DNA from 4 places in the Paenibacillus sp. RUD330 genome. Region 1 is predicted to be linked to each of the others. Evidence: predicted binding sites of a transcription regulator. Region 1 holds the regulator's gene; each other region holds the start of a gene.

Region 1 (5,611 bases):
GAAAAGCAAGGCTGCGGAGATGGCGATCGTCGACAAGAAAGGCACAAGCCTTACTTTGATCAAAGCAAAAGCCCCCTTTATGAAAATCGAAGCGACGGCATCAAAGCCAGCCTCTTCGTCTACTTTGCTTCATGCGTATACGGATTAGTATATCACATTTGCTATACGAAGAGTATATCACATCGATATTCATAGAGGAGGCGGCAATCGTTACAACTTTAGGAAGCTTTTTTTGTCGTCAGCGAATACGTGGTCATATACTCGCCGTTCTGATAGCGATAGAAATCATAGTAATAGCGGGTTTGTCCCTGCTTGCGGGTATAGAACACTTCCCATGCCGGCTGTCCGCCGATCATGCCTGCCCGGACATGATGGATGTCGGCGTCGGGAACGCGCTGCTTGAAGCTGCTGCGGATGTCGCCTTCCTTGCGGCTGGACGCCATGTCCAGCAGAAGCGGCTCCCCTTTTTCGGGAAGCCAGGCAATCACTTCCTGCCCCTCGGCATTTTTGCCGCGGACGACCCATACCGGGGCATCCCATACATATTTCTCTGCCGAGGAGGTTTCCTTGAGGCCCGCCTTCTGCTGGGCGAGCTTCTCGGCCTGAAGCTCCGCAGCCCAGATCGGACGCTGGAAGCTCCGGTATTCGGCATGCAGATACACGAGCAGCAGCACAACGAGCGCGGAGATCCACAGCGTCCAGCCGCGCCTGCTCATGAGGCCGCGCCGCCGGCGCGCCATCAGTTCCCCGTCAGCCTGGCATAGCAGGCCTGGGCTTCATGCTTGATCCGTTCCTCGTCAAGCAGCGTGCTGACGCCGTCCTTGACGACCTGGACGCCGTCCACCCATACGTGGACGACATCGCGGCCGGAGCCGCTGTAGGCCAGATGGGAGACCAGATCGGACTGAGGATAGAAATGCGGCTGATCCGTATCGATCGCGATGAAATCGGCTTTCATCCCTGCTTGCAGCGCGCCGAGCAGCGGCTGGGAGATCGTAGCCGCTCCGCCGAGAGTAGCCAGCTTCAGCGCTTCGGCCGCCGGCACGACAGTCGGATCTCCGGATACTCCCTTGTGGATCAGAGCCGCAAGCCGGATCTCGTCGAAAAGGTCGAGGTTGTTGTTGCTGGCGGCGCTGTCGGTGCCGAGCGACACGGTGACGCCGGCCCGGAGCAGATCCGGAACGCGGGCGACGCCGCTCGCAAGCTTGAGGTTGCTGGCAGGGTTGTGCGATACGGCCGCGCCTCTGGCTGCAAGCAGCCCGATCTCCGCATCCGTGAGATGGACGGCGTGGGCGACAAATGAGGGACGCGAGAAGAAGCCGAGCCGGTCCAGATGCTCGACCGGACGCAGGCCGTATTCGCGGACGTTCTGCTCCACCTCGGCTGCGGTCTCCGACATATGCGTGTGCATCGGAAGATCGAGATCATGCGCCGCCTGAACGAATTTTTCGATGAACGCCGGAGGACAAGTGTACGGAGCATGCGGGCTCATCATCGTCCTGATGCGGCCGTTCGCCTGGCCGTTCCAATCCTTGGCGAACCGGACCGCTTCATCCAGCTTCTGGAGCTGAACGTCCTCCGGGCACAGCCCGATGGCTCCGCGCATCAGGACGCCTCTCATACCGGACTGCTCGACGACTTTGGCGACCTCGTCCATCCGGTCGTACATGTCGACGAATGTCGTCGTACCCGACTTGAGCATTTCCAGCACGGCCAGCGACGTTCCCCACCGGACGTCCTCGTCCCGGAACTTCGCTTCCATCGGCCACATGTAATCCTGCAGCCATGTCTGCAGCGCCTCGTCGTCGGAATAACCGCGAAGCAGCGACATCGCCGCGTGGCCGTGCGTGTTGATCAGCCCCGGCATGAACGCGAGGCGGCTCCCGTCGAGCTTGACTGCCATATCGTCGGCATCGGCCGGGCGTTCTTCCCCTATGTAGGCGATCAGCCCGTCCTCGACGACCATATGTCCCTTCAGTACGGGACGTCTTTCGTCCATCGTGACGAAGGTTCCGTTTTCAATCCACCATTTGCTCATGTTCGGTTCCTTCCTTATCCATGTAATAAGCGAGGCTCAGCAGCTGCGTCGTAAAATCGGCGTAATGGATCCGGACCTTCTCCGGAGCCTTCAGCACGACCGGGGCGAAATTGAGGATCCCCTTGACGCCGGCCGCGATGAACCGGTCCGCGACGTTCTGAGCTTCCGCTGCCGGCACCGTGATGATGCCGATCTGAATATCCTGTTCCTGTACGGCCTGCTGAAGCCGCTCGATCGGCTGCACCTCCAGCGAGTTGATCCGGGTGCCGATCTTGGCCGGATTGGCGTCGAACACCGCCGTGATTTTCATATTGTCCTTCAAATACGTGCTGTAGTTGCATAAGGCATGGCCCAAATTGCCGGCCCCTACGAGCGCGACGAGCATCACCTGGTCGAGCTTGAGGATGCCTCTGATCTTCTCGATCAGGTAGTTGACGTCATACCCGACGCCCTTGCGCCCGAATTCCCCGAAATAGGCCAGGTCCTTGCGAATCTGAGCCGGATTGAGCTCGAGCTTGAGGCCGAGCTCCTGCGAGCTGACGGTCTGCACGTCGCGCACATGAAGCTCGCCCAGCACTTGCAAATAAACGGGGAGCCGGCGGACGACCGCCTCCGATATCGCCTTACCCTGCTTGCTCATTGCCGGACCGCCTCCTTGGAGTCTTCGGACAGCCATTCCCTCATTCTCGGAACGAACTGATCCGCATGCATATGTTCAATTTTAGGTCCAGGCAGCGAATAAAGGAAGTGTTTCCCGTAAAACGTCTCGATGACTCTCGTATCGTAAATAAGGACGATTCCCTTGTCCCGGGAAGTTCGGATCAGCCTTCCAAATCCTTGCTTGAAACGGATGACCGCCTGCGGCACGGACAGCTTCATGAACGGATTCTGCCCGGATTCCTGAAGCATCTCCGCCTTCGCTTCCTGAAGCGGATGGTTCGGCGGCTGGAACGGCAGACGGACGATGGCCAGGCAGATGAGCGCGTCGCCGGGAATGTCGACCCCTTCCCAGAAGCTGCTCGTCCCGAGCAGCACGGATTCGGGCTGCTGCCGGAAGCGGCGGGTAAGCTTGCTGCGGTTGCTGCTGTCGAGTCCTTGTCCCAGCACCTGAATGCCGGAGCCCTGGAGGGCTTCCTTCAGCGGATCGTACACCTGCTTCAGCATCCGGTAGCTTGTGAACAGAACGAGCATCCGCCCACCGGTTTCGCGGGCCGCTTCCGACAAGGAGGCGACAAGGGCGCTGAGGTAGGCCGGATCGGCCGCGGCTCCCTTGACCGCGGGGAAGTTCCGCGGAATCATGACGAGCGCCTGGGAGCGGTAATGGAACGGCGAGGGCAGCAGGACGGTGCGCGAGCGGCGCTCGTCCGCCATGTTCAGTCCCAGCTGCTCGGCGGCGTATTGGAACGACTTCTGCACGCTCAGCGTGGCGGACGTGATGACGACGCTCTTCTTGCTGTCGAAGAAATATTCCCGGATCTGCCCGCTGACATCGGCCGGAACCGTATTGAGCTGGATGCTCTTCGTCCGCGCGGATGGGTTGGACTCGATCCAGTATACCATCTCCGGCTTGTCCGCCCGCACGAACACGCGCAGCTCGTCCCGGATGCGTCCGGCATCCTTGACCGCTCCCGCGAGATCCGTCAGCATCCCTTGAAGCGCCGTATCGTCCAGCTTGTCCTTCATGTCCGAGAGCATCTTGTCGAGAACCTTGATCGTCCGGTTCATTTCCTTGAAGTAGATGCCTTCCTCGTTCTGGATCGGCTCCCACTGGCTCGGCAGGCTGCCCGGCTTGAGGCGCAGGACGCTCTGCCCCGTCTCGGTCTGGCCTCCGCCGGAAGAGGCGGACGCCAGCGACTGGAGCTGCTCGAAGACCGTCTCCCAGCTGTCCTTGAGCGAGCCGAAGCGCGGGATGATCTCGTCCAGCTGCTCCGTCCATTTGGGCACTTCGTCCTCGCTCTCCCCCTGGATGTGGGAGCGGAGCTGCGGCAGCAGGCCGCTGCGCGAATCCTTGGCAAGCCGGTTCGCCAGGTTCAGGAACGAGTAGAAGCTGAGCTGCTGTCCGAGATGCTTGCCGGCCACTTCCTCCACCTGATGCCCCTCGTCGATGACGAGATACTCATAAGACGGAAGAAGGCGGTGATCGGCTCTGATATCGGTAAATAAAAGCGAATGGTTGGTGATGACGACGTCGGCTAGATTCGCCTCCTGCTTGGCCCGGTGATAGAAGCAGCGCTTGAACCACGGGCATGCCCGGTTCAAGCAGGAATCGGCGTCGCTCGATACGGTATTCCAGAATTCCCCTCCGCGGTTGCCGAAGTTGATCTCTTCCTGATCTCCGGTCTCCGTCTCGCCCAGCCAGACGACCATCTGGGACGCCGTCTGCCGCTCCTCGGCCGTTGCGGCGAAGTCGAGCGACTGAATCTTGGTTTCGAATTTGCGGAGGCAGATGTAGTTGCCTCTCCCCTTGAACACGCTGGCGCGGAAGTCGAAAGGAAGCACCTGCCTGAGCAGCGGCAAATCCCTCTGCCTGAGCTGCTCCTGCAAATTGATCGTATGGGTGCTGACGACAATCTTCCGTTCGTTCTTGACGCCGAAATAAAGGGAAGGGATCAAGTAGCCGAGCGATTTGCCCGTGCCTGTCCCGGCTTCGATCAGCAGATGCCGATTGTTCTCGAAGGCGTCGTTCACCTCGCGGAACATCGTCTGCTGGGCTTCGCGCTCCTCATAGTCCGGGAACAAGGCGGTGAAGCCTTCCCGCACCTGCTCCAGATAGTCCTCGAAGCTGACGCCTTCAAGCGGCTTTTCGTTGCCTTCGTCGCGGGGGGGCTCCTCTTCCGTCCACTCTCCGGCCTTCATGGCGAACTGCCGGAAATAGCGGTGGCTGTCGGTATCCAGAGCGGTGGACGCTTCGCGGAGAGCCAGCTCCTCGCGCAGCAACCACCCGAGATCGTTGTCGGCGCTCAGCATCACGAACCGCTGCAGCGTCAACAGCGGCAGGCTGCGCAGCTTCTTCACGCATTCGGCGAACAGGATCGCCGTCGCCATCGCGTCGCTGTCCGCGCGATGATGCTGATCGTGGCGGATGCCGAACTGCTCGGATACAGCCCCGAGCTGATAGGAGCTCAGGGAAGGATAGAGCATGCGGAGCAGCTCGACCGTATCGAGCTTCCTGCCGTCGAACGGCGAATAGCCGGCCCTGTCGAGAGCCATATTAAGGAAACCGGCATCAAAGGATACGTTATGGCCGATCAGCACGGCATCCTGAAGCAGCGGAATCATCTCCAGCAGAAGATCGTCGGGCTCGGGCGCATCCGCAACCATCGCGTCGTCGATTCCGGTAAGCTGGGTGATGAAGACTGGGATCGGTCCGCTGGGGCGCACAAAGGAGTTCAGTGTCTGGAAGACATTGAACTCCTCGTCCATCAGCACAAGGCCGACTTGTATGATTTCATCCTCGGTGCTGGTTCCGGTCGTTTCTAAATCCAGTACGGCATAGATCATTCGAAGCAAAACTTCCTCTCACAGGCAAGTCAGCTCCGCACTCCCGAAATAAAGGGATAAAGGCCCGGGAGT
Region 2 (5,611 bases), 2.3 Mb from region 1:
AACTCGAAATCTTCCCATTTGGCCATGACCGACGAAAGGAACGGCAATTGCCTCTTCAGCTCGACAAGCCCTTGGGCGAGGCTGTCCGAGCTGCGGCGCAAGCCGACATAACGAACCATGACCTTCTGCAGCTTGAGCCGCTTCTCCACGACCGCCTGCCGCGAAATGGCGCTATGCTCTTCCTTTTCTTCCCGTACATGAACCGCGCCCTCAAGCGGCGGCAGCTCCTCGATGCGGTGGATGATGCGGCGCCCGAACACGATCGCCTCCGACAGCGAGTTGCTCGCCAGCCGGTTCGCGCCATGCACCCCGGTCGAAGACACTTCGCCGCAGGCGAAGAGGCGGGAGAGGTTCGTCTCTCCGTTCAGATCGGTCTTGACGCCGCCCATCGTATAATGAGCCGCCGGAGCGACCGGAATCCAGTCCGTCGTCAGATCGAGCCCGTATTGCAGGCAGGTTTCGTAGATCGTCGGGAACCGGTGGCGGATCATCTCCTCCGACTCATGCGTCACGTCCAGATAGACGAACGTCGACCGCGTCTGCTCCAACTCGCTGACGATGGCATTGGCCACGACGTCGCGAGGGGCCAGCTCCAGCTGCGGATGGTAGCGCTCCATGAAGCGGTCGCCGCGGATGTTGCGCAGAACGGCCCCTTCTCCGCGGACGGCCTCCGAGATGAGGAAGCGGGGCGCGCCCGGGTAACAAAGCGTTGTCGGATGGAACTGGATGAATTCCATATCCCTTATGTAGGCTCCGGCACGATAAGCCATTGCGACGCCGTCTCCGGTCGCCACTTCCGGATTGGTCGTATACCGGAACATCTGTCCCGTGCCGCCGGTGCACAGAATCGTCGCCTTGCCGCGCACGAACACCCGGCTGCCGTCCGGCTTCTGCACAAGAGCGCCGCAGCATTCATTGTCACGCGTGATGAGATCGATGGCGAAATGGTCGTCCCAAACCTCGATCCTCTCGGCTGCCATCGCCTTCTCCGACAAGGCGCGGACGATCTCGAAGCCGGTCGCGTCGCCGTTGGCGTGCAGGATGCGCCGCTGGCTGTGCGCGCCCTCCTTCGTCAGGGCGAACTCCCCGTTCTCCAGGTCGAATTGGGTGCCCATGCCGATCAGGCTGCGCACGCCCTTGGGCCCTTCATGCACCAGCACCTCCACAGCGTCGCGGTCGCATAATCCGGCGCCGGCCACGAGCGTATCCTCCAGATGGAAGTCGGGAGAATCCTCGTCGGAGATGACGGCGGCGATGCCTCCCTGCGCGTAGCGAGTGTTGCTGTCCATGAGCGATTTCTTGGTGATCATCAGGACCGAGTTCCGTTCGCTGGCCCGTATAGCGGTAAAAAGACCGGCAATGCCGGCCCCGATGACGATGACATCTTTCTCCACGACAGGCAGCTCGTCGAGATTCAGATCGACTAAATATCTAGGTATCATAGGTGCAAGCTCCTCCGGACATGGGAGTAGCGCATGCTACTTCACCAGCAGCATGCGCTCCAGGGACAGACGCGCCTTGTCGGCAACGGCATCCGGCACATAGATTTGCGGAGACATGTTTTCCAGGCAGCGCACAAGCTTCTTGAGGTTGTTGACCTTCATGTTGGGGCATACCAGGTATTTGGTCGCGAAATGGAACGTCTTGCCCGGGCTGTCCAGACGAAGCTGGTAGCCGGTGCCGTCCTCGGTTCCGACGATGAATTCCTTATTGGGCGATTCCTTACAATATTTAATGATGGCCGTCGTGCTTCCGACAAAATCGCCGAGCTCGACGACTTCCGGACGGCATTCGGGATGGACGACAAATTCCGCGTTCGGGTATTTGGCCTTCATCTCCTCGACGTCCTTGACGGTCAGCATGTCATGGGTATTGCAGTAGCCTTCCCAGATGATCATCTTCTTGTCGGTCTTCTGCTGGACATAATGGCCCAGGTTCTTGTCCGGCACCCAGATGATCTCGTCGCTGTCGACCGAGTTGACGACCTTCACGGCGTTGGCCGACGTGCAGCAAATATCCGTCTCCGCCTTGATCTCGGCCGAAGAGTTGATATAGGTGACGACCTTCGCATTGGGATGCTGCGCCTTCAGCTTGCGCAGGCCCTCGACATTGACCATGTCGGCCATCGGGCAGCCGGCCCGCTCGTCGGGAATAATGACGGTCTTGCCCGGAGCCAGAATCTTGGCGCTCTCGCCCATGAAGTGGACGCCGCAGAATACGATCGTTTCCGCGTCGGTTTCTGCCGCCTTTTGCGCCAGCAGGAACGAGTCGCCCCGGAAATCGGCAACCTCTTGAATTTCATCCCTCTGATAATAGTGGGCGAGAATGATGGCGTTGCGTTCCTTCTTCAGCTGCAGCAGCCTCTCGCGCAGTTCCCGGTTCTGTTCGGCCTTGCGCTCCAGAGCCAAAGCTTCCACGTCGATCCATCTCCTTCAAAGGCCTCGCTGCCATGCGTAGACGCAAGCGCGGACCCGTTATAGTATGCTCAACCATCCGGATATTCCATGCCGGATGCCCCTTTTAACTCGTGAAATGATTCACAATGTTGATAAGATGTGGCGATTCAGTAACACCTAATTTACACCCCTGCTCCGAGGCTGTCAACCAAGGAATTTTGCTTGCGGAGCCGCGGTTTCCAAGGATAACCGGCTGTCTGGAGCCTATAGCTCCCTTCGTTGAAAATGGGTGCGGAGCGCTCCGTCGGTTCCTTGTCCGACGCCTTTTTCTGCCGTACCATTCCATGTATCGGCCAACAAGGCCTTTACTCCTGCCTGAATTGGCGGTCCCAATCCGAACCAGGCTGCAAAAAAGCCTCTTGCATAAGGATGCAAGAGGCAGTTGATCGATATTAACGCTTGCCGGGATCGTAAGGCTCTCCCGCCGCCGCCGGAGCGCGGTTTTTGCCCGCCGCAAACGCGAGCAGCAGAAGTGTGAGCACGTAAGGCAGCATGTACAGGAACTCGTTCGGAATGGCCTTGGACCATTCGAACAGCTGGGCCTGGAAGCGCAGCGCCTGGGCAAAGCCGAAGAACAAGGCCGCCCCTGCCGCGCCGATCGGATGCCAGCGCCCGAAGATGATCGCCGCGATCGCGATGAAGCCCTGGCCGCTGATCGTCGTGTGGGAGAAATCGTACGTCGTCGTCAGCGAGATCGCCGCGCCGCCGAGACCGGCGAACGCGCCGCTCAGCATGACGCCGATGTAGCGGTACTTCGTGACGCTGATGCCGACGGTGTCCGCCGCGCCCGGATGCTCGCCGACGGCGCGCAGGCGCAGGCCGAAGCGGGTCCGGTACAGGACGAACCAGCTCAGGAACACGAGCACGTAGCAGATGTACGTGGTCGGATAGGCCTTGAACAGCGCTTCGCCGATGAACGGGATATCGGACAGGCCCGGAATGTTCCATTTGGTGAAGGCGATGCCGGTCAGGTTCTCCGACTGGCCCTGGCCGTCGAACAGGCTCTTGACCAGATAGATGGTCGCGCCCAGAGCAAGGATATTGATGACGACCCCGATAATGACCTGGTTGGCCTTCAGCGTGATGGAAGCCACCGCATGCAGCAGGGAGAAGATGACGCCGCAGACGACCGCCATGAGGAGGCCGAACCAAGGCGAGCCGCCGCCAAAGCCCCATTCGCTGGAGAAATACGTGAACACGGCAGCGCTGAACGCTCCGACGATCATGAGGCCTTCAAGGCCGATGTTGACGACGCCGGAGCGCTCCGAGAAGATGCCGCCGAGCGCGGCCAGAATCAGGGCGGTCGAGAAGACCAGCGTCGTGTTGATCAGCTGAGCCAAAAGATCCATTTACGCCGCCCCCTTCTTTTCTTCCCGCCGTTTTTTGAAGAACGGCTTGAGGAACCATTTGACGATGCCGTGGCTGGCCACGAAGAAGATGACCGAGCCGATGACGATCCGGATGATCTCGTTCGGAACCTCAAGCTCGAAGTTCATGCCTTGCGAGCCGTAGCTGAGGAAGCCGAACAGAATCGCGCCGAACACGATGCCGAACGGGTTGTTGCCGCCGAGCAGGGAAACGGCGATGCCGTCGAATCCGTAGCCTGGCTGGGCGTTCATGACCGCCATGGACTTGAACACGCCGAGAATCTCGAAGGCTCCGCCGAGACCGGCGAAGGCGCCGGAGATCATCATCGCCTTGACGATGCTGCCCTTGACGTTGATGCCCGCGTAGAAAGCGGCATCGGCGTTGTGGCCGCTGGCGCGAAGCTCATACCCTTGGCGGGTCTTCCAAAGAATGTAGTAGAAAATGCCAGAGCAAAGCAGGGCGATGACCGTGCCCCAATGGACGCGGGCATTGTCCATCAGAGCGGACAGCCAGTCGATGGATGCCGAAGCCGACGGCAGCACATCCTGGGAGCGGTTCTGCCCTTTCTCGATCATGACGACGCGAACCATGAAGTTGGCGAAGTAATAAGCGATCCAGTTCAGCATGATCGTCGAAATGACTTCGTTGATTCCGCGGGTCGCTTTGAGCCAGCCGGCAAGGCCCGACCAGATCGCGCCCGCGAGACCGCCTGCCAGAACGGCCAGCGGAAGATGGATGAACCAGGGCAGATCGGTGTTGATGCCGACCCATGTGGCGGCCGTCATTCCCATGATGAACTGGCCTTCCGCACCGATGTTGAACAGTCCCGCGCGGAATGCGAACGCAACCGACAAGCCGGTGAAGATCAGCGGCGTCACCTGGCGGATAGCTTCGCCGAAGTCGTAGGTGGTTCCGAAAATTTTGACCAGCATGGCTTTATAGGCTTCGAAAGGGTTGAATCCGCCCATCCACATGACGATGGCGCCGACGATCAGGCCGAGAATAATGGCCAGAATCGGAACATAGGTGGACTGTTTCGTAAAGATTTGATTGAGACGCTGCATCCGTTGTCCTCCTGTCTCAGCCTGTATGGCCGGCGGCGGCTCCCATGGCGTTGCCCGCCATCATGAGTCCGATTTGCTCTTCGTTTTTCTCGTCCGCTTCCATCTGGCCCATGAACCGTCCCTCATAGATGACCGCAAGGCGGTCGGAGAGGCCGTACAGCTCCTCCAGCTCGAAGGAGACGAGAAGCACTGCCTTGCCTTCGTTGCGGGCTTCGATCAGCTGCTTGTGCACGAATTCGATGGCGCCGACGTCCAGGCCGCGAGTCGGCTGCACGGCGATGATCAGCTCCGGGTTGCGGGTAAGCTCCCGGGCGATGATCGCCTTCTGCTGGTTGCCGCCCGACAAGGAGCGGGCTTCCGTATGGATGCCGGACATCCGCACGTCGAACTGCTCTGCGAGCTTCTTGGCGTTCTGGTCCATCGCCTTGTAGTTCAATAACCCTTTGTGGGTGAAAGGCTCTTTGTAGTAGTTGTTCAACACCATGTTCTCGCTGACGCTGAAGTCGAGCACGAGACCGTGCTTGTGCCTGTCCTCGGGAATATGCGATACGCCGGCTTCCGTCACCGTACGTACGGAGGTTCCCAGCAATTCCTTGCCGAGCACCTTCACCGAGCCGCCGCTTGCCTTGCGCATGCCGGTAATCGCCTCGATGAGCTGCGTCTGTCCGTTGCCGTCGACGCCGGCGATGCCGAACACTTCTCCTGCGCGGATGTCGAAGGTGA
Region 3 (5,611 bases), 2.7 Mb from region 1:
TTCAGGATGCCTTGAATCATCGCTGTTTCGGCAGGGGCATAGAACTTGGTCACACCGGCCCGGACGAATAGGATCAGGAAGATGATCGGCAGCCATAGCCCCGCAGCCAATGCTCCCAGCATGCAGAGCGACAATCCGGTGCGGATCCATCCGGTATTCTCTGCGATCTTCTTGCGGTCAAAGCGGTCTGCGAGCACTCCGATAAACAGAAAAACGAAGACGGTAGGCGCGGAGTAGAGCATTTCAGCGATGGAAGCATAAGCAGGCTGGGAGGAAAAACGATCGAGCATGTAAAAGGCGAACGCCATCGCTCCGATCGTAGAGGCCAGCTGAGAGCAGACCGTAGCGAGAAACAGGCGCATGAACACCCCGTTGCGAATCAAGTCCTTCAAGGTCGGTCATCCTTTCGGTTCCATAATGTCGTTGTCAATTGACCTCATTATAGAACCCGTCAGCGGCGCCTCCCAGCGGCGCGGGATGGAACTGCGCCTCCTCCTGCGGACGGAGCGCCCGCTCCTCCTCCGGATCTCCCCGACAATGGCCGGCCCATCATGGCTGTCTCTCCCCGGAACCGTTCAAGAAATCAGGAAGCTCCTCGCGAACCGTTCTGGAATTCCAGCCCAGCTCCATGCCTACGTCCTCCCCTATCGGATGATTCCGGGAAACAAAGGTTGTCTGCATGCAAAAAAAGACCCTTGCTCCGTTTGGAGACAAGAGTCTTTGCTCGCTTCAGTTTCAATGCCGGTCCTTGAACTCTCCGACCTTTTCCTGGACTTCGCCTTTGGCTTTATCCAGCTTCCCTTCCGCTTGAAGCTTGTGGTTGTCGGTAGCGTTGCCCCATTGGTCCTTGGCTTCGCCTTTCACCTTGTTGACTGCGCCCTTCATTTTATCGCTAAGTCCGTCTGCCATGGTTATCGCTCCTTTTCCTGTTGTAGCGGGTATAGTATTCCTTACCCGCCACGACCCCAGGTTAAACGGAGATAAAAATCCGCGGCGGCCTGCAAGGAAGACAACAAGCTCCCGACTTGGCGCTGCATCCCGGTGCTCCTCACATTGGGATGGGCATGCATTCGGGAGAGCCATCTTCCCGGGAATGAAAAAGAACCGCATGGAGGATGTCCATGCGGTTCTGCCATGCGGTCGCATCCGGGTCGGCCCCGGATGCGGCACGGATTAGTAAGCCAGGGAGAACAGGCCGTTGATGTGCGACAGGTAGCGGATGTTGGAAGCTTCCTTCATCAGCGTGGCCGGCAGGCCTTTGAGGCGGGTCTGGTTGCCGCCGATCGTGCCGATTGCATCCTTGCGGCCGAGCGAACCGAGCGTACCGGAGAAGACCGGTGAGAACGAGTCCAGCTGATGACCGTTGAAGTAGGCGTACATGTTGGCGCCGATGAGTTCGCCCATCTGCCAAGCCAGCTGAGCCGTAGGAGGGAACGGACGTCCTTCCGGACCCATGACTACAGCGCTGTCTCCGGCAATGAATACATCCGGATGCGAGGTCGACTGCAGGCCTTCCGTAACCGTGGCGCGGCCGCGGTTGACTTCGATGCCGGAGTTGGCCACGACGGCCGTGCCTTGCACGCCGCCCGTCCAGATGACCGTGCTCGATTCGATCGTGCTGCCGTCCTTCAAGGATACGGTCGTGCCTTTCATTTCCGTGATCGGCAGGCCGGTTTTGAACACGACGCCGCGCTTCTCGAGGGAAGTCGTCGCGCGCTCTACCAGCTCGGCCGGGAAGCCGGGCAGGATCGTAGGAGCAGCCTCGACGCAGTACAGGGATACTTCGTCATAGCTGATGCCGTGTTTTTTCACGAGGCCGGGCAGCATGTCGGCGAATTCGCCCACAAGCTCGATGCCCGTCAGGCCGCCGCCGCCGACGACGAACGTCAGGTCGGCTTTGTTGCCGGACTGCTTGTATTTCGCCACGGATGCTTCGACATGGGCTTTCAGCTTGTTCGCATCTGCAACGGATTTCAGCGTGAAGCTGTGCTCCTGCAGGCCTGGAATGCCGAAGAATGCCGTCTCGCTGCCCAGTGCGACAACAAGCGCATCGTAGGACAGAGTCGTGCCGGTAGACAGCTTCACTTGCTTCTCGTCCGGCTTAATTTCAGCGACTTCGCCGATTTTCAGGTCGATGTCTTTGCCGCGCAGCAGCTTGTCCAGCGGAAGCGCCACATTGCCTTCGGACAGGTTGCCGACGGCAAGACGGTGCAGCTCGGTGATGATTTGGTGCGCGTTGATCCGGTTGACAACCGTAATCTGGGCTTCCTGCGGCGTAAAGTGCGTGCGTGCCGTCGTTGCGGCCAGCAGGCCGCCGTAGCCGCCGCCCAGGATAAGAATATGCTTCGCCATGTTCATCCTCCGTTCACGTTCTATGCAGCCTCCCCGCGGGGAGTGCGCGGGTTAGTTTTGGTTCTTCTGCTTTTCGCCGAGATTGTCCAGGAATGCCTGCGTGAAGCGAAGCGTGCGCTGGACGTTCGGGTCCTTCAGCATGCGCAGCAGGCCGAAGAGGCCTACGCTGGAAGACTCGTGGCTGACTTGGTCGCCGGCTTCGATAGCTGCTTGGGCGACGGTCTTGGTCTTGTCGACGATCGGCTTCACCATCTCGCCGAGTCCGCCTCCGAAGTCGTTGATGAGCACTTTGTCCGTCGCGAGCGACTTGGCTACATCGTAGGATTTGGTCATGAGCGTGACGATTTCGGCCAGCTTCGGAAGATTATCCACAAGTACCGTAAGGGACTCCTGAACTTCCGGCTTCATGAGCTGGTCGAGGATATCGCGCTGCTGTACCGCCGCGGATGGCTCTTGAGTCGCCACCGCTTGAGTTGGTTGGTTTTCGGACATGGAATTACTTCCTCCTTTGCTCTGGAAATGCGGTTCCGTCCCTCGGTTGTCCGCGATTTCTTGCGTCCGCTGCTGTCAACTTCCGCAGGGTCGCGGCCGAGGGCGGGGACGTTGTCATCATGCGCACAGCGAATGGGAGCAGCCTCGTTGCGGAATAATACGATCTCCGGCAAGTCTGAGTTTGTACCAAAATTCACATATCAGTCCAAGCCATGAAAAAGGTCATTGCGCAAAAAAACGGCCGCTTCCAGCCTGGGCACCGAGAAAACGTCGAGTGAGTCAAAGACTACCTTATCGTTGTCGGCCAGGCGGTCGGCACGGAACTTCTACCGATAGTTTACAACTTAACGGCTGCAACTGCAAAAGAAAATTACGGGTACGCTAATATTATGGCGCAATATTGCCTATACATGTCTGAATTACCAACAAGGGCCGGCCGTTGCGCCTTCTCATTCCGCGGAGCATGGGCCGGATCGGATGGAAACTGGGAATCCGGGCCCTAAGGAGCGGCAATCATCCCCATGGGCAAAAAAATCCCCGGGACCGCTCCGCTTACGGAGCTCCCGGGGCTCTGCTTACATCCAGCTGTCGATATCGTCGTCGTCGATATCGTCTTCCGCCGCCGCGGCTTGCCCGGCGACGGGCTCCTCCGCGGCCGGGCTCGGCTCCGGCTGCGGAGCTTCGCCGACGGCTGCCGGCTCCTCCGCCTCCGTTGCCGGCAGCTCATCGGCAGCAGGCGCTTCGGCTTCGATCGCCGCCGCGCTCTCGCGCCGACCGGCGGCGGCTTCCTCGGCTGCCGCCGGCGCGGCCGCCAGGGCGGCTGCCGTGCCGATGCCCGCTCCGCTTCCGGCCACCAAGGTTCCCCTCTCGGACGGAATGAGCAGCTGCAGATTCCGCACGCCATGCTGGCGGATCTCGTTTTCAACCAGATAACGGATCGAATCCATCAGATTGGACTGGCCGTTGATCCAGTCCATCACATCCGGAGATTCGTTCTTTTTCGTTTTCAGGCTGATATTCTCTCCGGGCTGCTTGATCTTCTTCACCCGGCTTCACCCCCTGTACCCTTCTCGCCTATGCCGGCTGCTTAGGACCTTTCGACTTCAGCGCTTCGAAGATCTTGCCGCGCACGAAGGCGTCCAATCCCTCGGCATTCATCGTTACGGCATGCTCGGCCGGTATGTACAGAAGCTTGATCTCGCGCTCCTCGCACAGCTCCTCGAGCATCGGCTGCAGAATCGGCTTCATCAGGACGCTGCCGCCGCCATACACGCAGATGACGTCGATCTCGTTGCGCGCCTTGGTCAGCTGCTTGCGGATGTTCTGCACGATGTGGCGGGCTTGTCCTTCGAGAGGACGGCGCAGCGTCTGGATGGCCCGGCTGTGGTACTTGTGCGCCGGGTTTTTGATGACGTCGCTGAAGAACTGGCGCGGGCTGTCCGGCAGATGCACGAGGCGGTTGAAGTCATCCAGCGCTTCCTCGATCGCATAGCCGGCGCCGTGATGGCTGCCGTGCACGAATTGGCGCAGGAACTTGTTGCCCTCGGTAATCGGATATTCCGTCGATCCGTCGCCGATATCCGTGTGCAGGACACGCTTGTCCTTGAAGTAAGCCCCCGTGAACTTCGCTCCGAGCTCGTACCGGTCCACGAACTCCTGGAAGATATCGCCGGAGCGCCAGTTGCCCTCGCGGTCCTTCTGCAGGGCGAACACGACCGGCGTCGCCTCCGGAATCGCCTTGACGTATTCGAAGTCGATGGATACCGGAACGCGGACCTTGTTCAGGTGAACGGTAACGCGATGGGTTCCTTCCATGAACTTCGCTTCGAACTTGGCCGCCGTCTCGTCGGTATGCTGCGTGACCGGCAGAGCGGTAGCCATGTCGACCGTCGCCTCTACAGGCTCCGTCGGAACGCCCTTCGCTTCGTCATAGGCACGCTGAACCGCTACGGCCGCCACCTGCGCCAACGTGTTGATGATCGGCAGATCCATGTCGCTCTTGTTGTCGATGCCGATCTGCAGGTTCTCCAGCAGCTCGCCGCTCATCAGGGCGAACTTGCCGATATAGTACATCCCGGGGCGCGCCGCGGGCGAATCGATCGTGACGATCAGCTGGTCCTGCAGGTTGCGGATGAAGCTTTCCGGCGGAAGCTCGTCGCTCCATGGAAGCTTGTCCACCCGGCAGCACACGTTCGGCTGGCGGATCATTTTGCCGTCGACGAACAGGTCATGCTCGCTGTTGCCGTTGTCGTTGCCTACTTGAAAATGTACCTTCATCTTGTCTCCTCCTTCGCTCTCCGCAATGCCGCGGAGGCTGTGCTAGCATGGAATGATTCCTTCACCAAAAACGCAGGATTCCCGCCACTCCGAGGCTGATTGACGCTGATGCTCCAAATCAAAATTACGAAGAATTGCCAAAAACAAATGCGGCTGGTGATGGTGATACCCAGTAATATAGTTCGACGCGTCCTGAAGCATTTCCTTCCGTCGTCCAATAATTACCGTTTTCCCGCCTTCCAGGCTCCCGGAGGCTCCCCCATATAAGGCGCCCGCCCTCTTGAAGCCCGTCCTTATCCCAGGCTTACCAAGTATAACCTACCTGCTGTGTCGAAGTAAGGGGAACGATGGCCGTAGGACGGGAATATCCTGGCTTCGCCCTAAGCGAAGAGCTGACGGCGCCGCAGCGTTCCTGGTTCAACTCCTCGCGGGGCAGGTTAAGCCAATACTAACTAAGCCTCACGGGAGGAAATGCAGATGAACAAGCAGC
Region 4 (5,611 bases), 240 kb from region 1:
TTTGCTCCAGCTGCTTCCGATCGTCTTCAGGGAAGGCCCCATGCCTCCTTGGAGATTGCCTCCATGGCATGGAAGGCAGCTGGACTTGTAGATGGTTGCCGCAGCTGCCGCATCTGCGGGCGTGCTCGAAAATGCCGCGTTGTCCTGGACTGCCGTCCGCTGCGGTTCAGGCAGGCGGAACGAGAGCAAATAGACAGCCAGGACAGCCGCTAGAAGAAGGACAATCCCCATGAACCATTTCATGATTTAGTTCGCTCCTTCCATGACCTCGTTCTGAATTCTTTCTGTCAGTGATGATGCCCGCCGGCAGCAGGGGTGGAGGGGGCATCGTTTTCTTGCTTTTCAAGCTCGGTCAAATGCTTGGAGGCCTGTGCGCCGATCGCAAAGCGCTTTGCCGGCATAATCTCATATTCCGCTGATATACCGCTGAATTTCACCCTGTAAACCCCTTCCTTATCGAAAGCAGGTGAAGCCGTATACAAACCCGGAGAGGACATCACGCCCGGAACGGTGAGAGGAGGGGAGGAGCCGTCCTCCGGCCAGAATTGGAACTGGGCTTTGTAAAAGCCTTCGTACGGCTTGCCGTTTTCTTCGACCTGGATGGAAAACGTCTTGTCCATGCCCAGCTTCAGGTCAGTAGGCACTTTCATATCCACGCTAAGATAAGGAATAAAGCCGTTGGCATCTCGTCCGGACATATCGGCCGTGCAGCCGCTGAACAGGAGGGAACTCGCCGCGATCATCATTCCAGCTATGCGTTTTTTTCTTTTCAACTGCGATTCCTCCTAGGAAGAGAGCCAGCGGCGCAGAGCCGGGATCCGCGAAATGAGTACAAGGTCGACAATCAAGATGGCCATTATGGAGAGGCCGACGAGCGGCATAAGGATGCCTAGTACAGCCATGATGGCCAGAACGCCGATCATGACGCCTTTCTCTTTGGGCTTGCGGGGGGCGCCTAATGTGCCTGAAGGCTTTCGCTTGCGCCACATGACATAGGATCCGGCCGAAATAAGCACAAGGCCGAGGCATGTCACTAGTCCGATGATCTGATTGGCCAGACCGAACAGCCTGCCTTCATGAAGAGCGATACCCAGGGTGATCAGCTTTGCCATAACACCGAAGTCCTGGTAGCGGACATCGGTAAGGACGGCGCCGCTGTATGGGTCCACATGCAGAGTGACTTCTTTTCCCGGCTTTACATGATCGGTAGATACGCTGTATACGCCGGAGTCACCCCTCGGCATGGTTATCGTATAAGGCTTAAGGACATGTTGACGCTCCGCAATGGCGGCGATTTCGTTCATAGACAGCCTTACATAACCGCCCGAGATGGAATTCGGCACGGGCGTATTTTCGGCCGCCCATGGAATATTGTCCGCAATATCCTTGGCGACAGTAATGGATTCCGGCTGCCCCGAAAAAAGGTATGCGTAGGGAGGTGTATTGGTATTGGTGGCGTTGGCCGCCCGATCGATCTGTCCGCCAAGGACGCCTGACCAAGGGAGTCCGGTCGCAATCAAGATGAGAATGAACAGGGACAGCCAGAATGCGGGTACGGCATGCAGATCGCGCCAGAATTGACGGCTCCCCCGCTTGCCGAGCCTGGGCAGCACCGTTCCCCAGACGCTGAATCGGCCCCGCGGCCACCATAAATAGAGCCCTGTAACCGTGAGTACGATTCCCCAGCAAGCGGCCATTTCCACAAGACGGTTCGGCAGCGTTCCGCTCAGAAGCAGCTGGCTGTGCATCTTTTTGAAGAAGGAGGAGAAGGTTTTCTCGGCGTCCATCATCCCGTACACTTTTCCGTCATAGGGATCGGCATAAAGAACGGCCTGCGCCCCTTCATTCATGACCGAAAACGTTACTGTCGACTTCGCATCATCAGGCAGGGTAATGGACTGGATGCTCAAGCCCGGATGCTGCTGCTTGACGGCTGCCGAAAGCTGATCGGGCGAAAGTCTGGAAGCGCCGACTTCCCGAACGGTGAGCAGATCCTTGTAGAGATAACCTTCGATTTGCGGCTTGAACAGGTACATGGATCCGCTGAAAGCAAGAATGATGAGAAACGGCGCAAAGATGATTCCGGCATAGAAATGCCATCTCCAGACGGTTTGATACAGGGCGGGAAGCAAGCCGCGATTGCCGCCCGTCCGGATGCTGCCAGTCGATTGCTGCAGCTCAGGCTCCATCTTCATCTGTATGAACAACCCCCATTCAATTAGGTCCTTATCGACCTTCATAAGTATAGGGAACCGGAACCTATTCAACATGACTCGAAGGGGTCATTTCGGCTGCAGCTTCTTTTGGGAGGGAACGCATCGGCCATTTGTGTTAACTTAAAAATGTTATGACAGGTTAACATTTCCTTTACAGGCTGCCGGTCCATTGATACAATGGCTTGGAATCATTGTTAACCATTCATCTATTAATTAAGGTTAACATTAGAAGGATACGAACAGGGTGATCAAAGCGGATGGCTAGGACCGAGAAAAAGGATTGGAACCGATTTGCGGAAAAGGCGTTGAACGGAGAATGCCTTACGCTGGAGGAAGGACTTGCCCTTCTGGAGGCGGGGAATGATGAGATCCTATCGATTCTGCAGGCGGCTTTCACGGTGCGCAAGCATTTTTATGGGACAAAGGTCAAGCTCAACATGATCATCAATGCCAAGAGCGGCCTCTGTCCGGAGGACTGCGGCTACTGCTCGCAATCGATCGTATCGGCGGCCCCGATCGAAAAATACAAGCTGCTGGACAAGGACACGCTGCTTGCCGGCGCGCGCGAGGCGATGCAGCGCAAGGCCGGCACTTATTGTATCGTGGCATCGGGAAAAGGTCCGACCGATAAGGAGATCGGGCAGGTTGTCAAAGCGGTCAAAGAAATACGGGAAACGCTGCCGCTCAAAATCTGCGTCTGCCTCGGCATCCTGAAGGAAGGGCAGGCGGAAAAGCTGGCGGATGCCGGGGTTCACAGGTACAACCACAATCTGAACACAAGCAAAGAGAACTTCCCGTCCATCACGTCGACACATACCTACGATCAGCGGATCGAGACGATCCATGCGGCAAAGCGGAGCGGAATGTCTCCTTGCTCGGGAGTCATTGTCGGCATGGGCGAGACAAACCTGGAGATTGTCGAGATGGCTTATGCCCTTAGAGAGCTGGATGCGGATTCGATTCCGATCAATTTCCTGAACCCCATTCCGGAGACGCCTCTCGAAGGCTCGGAGCTGACGCCGGCCATGAAGGCGCTCAAGGTGCTGGCATTGTTCCGCTTCCTGTGCCCCTCCAAGGAAATCCGCATCGCGGGCGGCCGCGAGTTGAATCTTCGTTCCCTTCAGCCGTTTTCCCTATATGCGGCCAATTCCATTTTTGTAGGCGACTATTTGACGACGGCAGGTCAGGAGGCGATGGCCGACTACCGAATGATTGAAGACCTGGGGTTTGAGATCGAAGAGAATGCCCTCTGAACAACCATGAATTCGGCGTGAACGAGCATAAAATGACGGTGCCTGGCGTGTCGGTTCGAGAGGCCGTGGAGGATATCCTTCACGGCTTTTTTGCGCCCGGTTTCAACGCTCCGAACAGGCTGGCATCAGCATGGGTCAGCGGTCGTATCAATAGCCCGATCGGGCCGTTTTTTCATTTTTCACGCAGTTGTCGGAAAGAGTTGATCCTTTGTTGAACGTTTAAGGTCGAAGAAGTGTCAGGCATTGAATTGCAGCTAGACAACGGTACAATGATTTTAATCCTGCATGGCCAGTCGTCTTTGGACAGCTTTTCCTCCACGGTTCAAGCCGGTCTCATGGGCTGTCGCTCCCCTGCGGCAAACGGAGATAAAAGCATGAAAAGGGTGGAGAGCGTTTGCTCGCTTCATACATTGTGAAATTATTCTCATACTCGGAGGCGATAAAGGTTGGCAGTAGACACAGTTTTTTGGAGCAAAATGGTGACGGGCATGACATTGGGGTTCCACGCCATTTTTGCGACGATTGGCGTCGGCATCCCGTTGTTGATCGCTATCGCAGAGTTCATCGGAATCCGCAAGAAGGATCCTCACTACATCCTGATGGCCAAAAGATGGTCGCGAGGATTCATCATTTCGGTCGCTGTCGGTGTCGTAACCGGCACGGCGATTTCCCTGCAGCTGGCGCTGGTATGGCCCCATTTCATGAAGCTGGCCGGCAATGTCATCGCCCTTCCGCTCTTTATGGAAGTGTTCGCATTCTTTTTTGAAGCCATCTTCCTCGGCATCTATTTGTACACATGGGATCGGTTCAAAAATCCGTATATTCACTGGCTGCTCACGATTCCGATCGTCGCCGGGGCAGGCATGTCCGCTGTTTTCATTACAACGGTGAACGGATTCATGAACCAGCCCGGAGGCTTCGTCATGGAAGCGGGGCACTTCACGGCGGTCGATCCGGTGCAGGCGATGCTGAATACGGCGACGTTCTCCAAGGTTTTCCACGTCTTAAGCTCCGCCTACCTGACTGGAGCCGCCCTATTGGCCGGCATCGCAGCTTATACGATGCTGAGAAAAGGCAGGAGCGCCTATCACAAAAAAGCCTTGAACCTCAGCATGGCAGCTGTCCTGCTGTTCGGCCTTCTCAACACGCTGGCCGGAGATGTATCCGCCAAGTTTTTGGCCGAGCATCAGCCGGAGAAGCTGGCAGCGGCAGAGTGGCATTTCGAGACGGAAAAAGGCGCGGATCTGATCTTGATGGGATGGCTCAATACGGAGCATGAAATTATCGGAGCCATTCATCTGCCGAAGCTTCTCAGCTTCCTCGCTTTCGGAGACTTTAATGCAGAGGTGAAAGGGCTGGAGGAATTCCCTTTGGATGAGCGTCCGCCGCTTCTCGTTCATTACTTGTTCGATTTCATGGCCGGAATCGGATTTGCGCTGCTGGCAATAGCCTGCTTGTATTTCTTGTTCGTATTCTGGAAAAAACGCAACGAGCTCAACAAATGGCTGCTCCGCATCCTGGCGCTGACCGCGCCGCTGTCATTTCTGGCCGTGGAGTTCGGCTGGCTGTATGCGGAGCTCGGGAGGCAGCCATGGATCATTCGAGGGTATATGCGTGTCGAAGAAGCAGCCACGACATCCCCAAGCGTACGATTGCTGTTTTTCCTCTTCCTCCTGTTGTACATCGCCTTGGCCGTCGTATGTGTTCTCGTGCTGCGCCGATTGTTCCATCATAAGCCGGCGGAAGCGGAGATGGAGACATGGTTGAAGGAGAAGCGGGATATTTCCAAGGAAGGGGGCGAGAGGGCATGATCAGTTACGAGCTGATGGGCATCTCGGTGCTGTGGCTGTTTCTATACGGCTATCTGATCGTTGCCTCCATTGATTTCGGAGCGGGCTCTTTTGCCTTTTATGCTCGATCGACCAAGCAGGATCATGTCATGAATCGTCTCATTTCCCGATATTTATCTCCGGTTTGGGAAATTACAAACGTATTTTTTGTCTTTTTCTATATCGGCATCGTCGGCTTTTTCCCCGATACGGCCTATTATTACGGCTCCGCGCTGCTTGTACCGGGAAGCATCGCCGTCATCCTGCTCGCCATTCGAGGCTCGTTTTACGCCTTTGAAAACTATGGCTCCAA

The links. The regulator Rex, encoded in region 1, represses fermentation and respiration genes when NADH is low (regulators of the CRP and FNR family bind a similar motif). The targets are predictions, from matches to a motif close to TTGTGAAATATTTCACAA.
Region 2: nadA (quinolinate synthase NadA) is a predicted target of Rex. The motif match lies at 2,526-2,543, and genes of this name have one in related genera.
Region 3: CIC07_RS23780 (DUF1641 domain-containing protein) is a predicted target of Rex. The motif match lies at 3,026-3,043, and genes of this name have one in related genera.
Region 4: CIC07_RS12075 (cytochrome ubiquinol oxidase subunit I) is a predicted target of Rex. The motif match lies at 3,880-3,897, and genes of this name have one in related genera.

Annotation. Positions count from the first base shown of each region.
Region 1 covers NZ_CP022655.2:2,412,243-2,417,853, reverse strand. The annotation lists gene CIC07_RS11040 (hypothetical protein) at 1-63, opposite strand, end outside; gene CIC07_RS11035 (cell wall elongation regulator TseB-like domain-containing protein) at 219-716, opposite strand; gene CIC07_RS11030 (amidohydrolase) at 740-2,038, opposite strand; gene CIC07_RS11025 (redox-sensing transcriptional repressor Rex) at 2,019-2,678, opposite strand; gene dinG (ATP-dependent DNA helicase DinG) at 2,675-5,539, opposite strand; gene CIC07_RS11015 (hypothetical protein) at 5,558-5,611, opposite strand, start outside.
Region 2 covers NZ_CP022655.2:91,009-96,619, reverse strand. The annotation lists gene nadB (L-aspartate oxidase) at 1-1,442, opposite strand, end outside; gene nadA (quinolinate synthase NadA) at 1,479-2,417, opposite strand; gene CIC07_RS00420 (ABC transporter permease) at 2,849-3,805, opposite strand; gene CIC07_RS00415 (ABC transporter permease) at 3,806-4,888, opposite strand; gene CIC07_RS00410 (ABC transporter ATP-binding protein) at 4,905-5,611, opposite strand, start outside.
Region 3 covers NZ_CP022655.2:5,257,848-5,263,458, forward strand. The annotation lists gene CIC07_RS23765 (MFS transporter) at 1-392, opposite strand, end outside; gene CIC07_RS23770 (CsbD family protein) at 736-909, opposite strand; gene CIC07_RS23775 (NAD(P)/FAD-dependent oxidoreductase) at 1,174-2,352, opposite strand; gene CIC07_RS23780 (DUF1641 domain-containing protein) at 2,404-2,844, opposite strand; gene CIC07_RS23785 (hypothetical protein) at 3,420-3,890, opposite strand; gene CIC07_RS23790 (ParM/StbA family protein) at 3,919-5,121, opposite strand; gene CIC07_RS23795 (NAD(P)/FAD-dependent oxidoreductase) at 5,599-5,611, shown strand, end outside.
Region 4 covers NZ_CP022655.2:2,648,263-2,653,873, forward strand. The annotation lists gene CIC07_RS12055 (c-type cytochrome) at 1-243, opposite strand, end outside; gene CIC07_RS12060 (FixH family protein) at 288-773, opposite strand; gene CIC07_RS12065 (PepSY-associated TM helix domain-containing protein) at 786-2,195, opposite strand; gene bioB (biotin synthase BioB) at 2,474-3,469, shown strand; gene CIC07_RS12075 (cytochrome ubiquinol oxidase subunit I) at 3,916-5,280, shown strand; gene CIC07_RS12080 (cytochrome d ubiquinol oxidase subunit II) at 5,277-5,611, shown strand, end outside.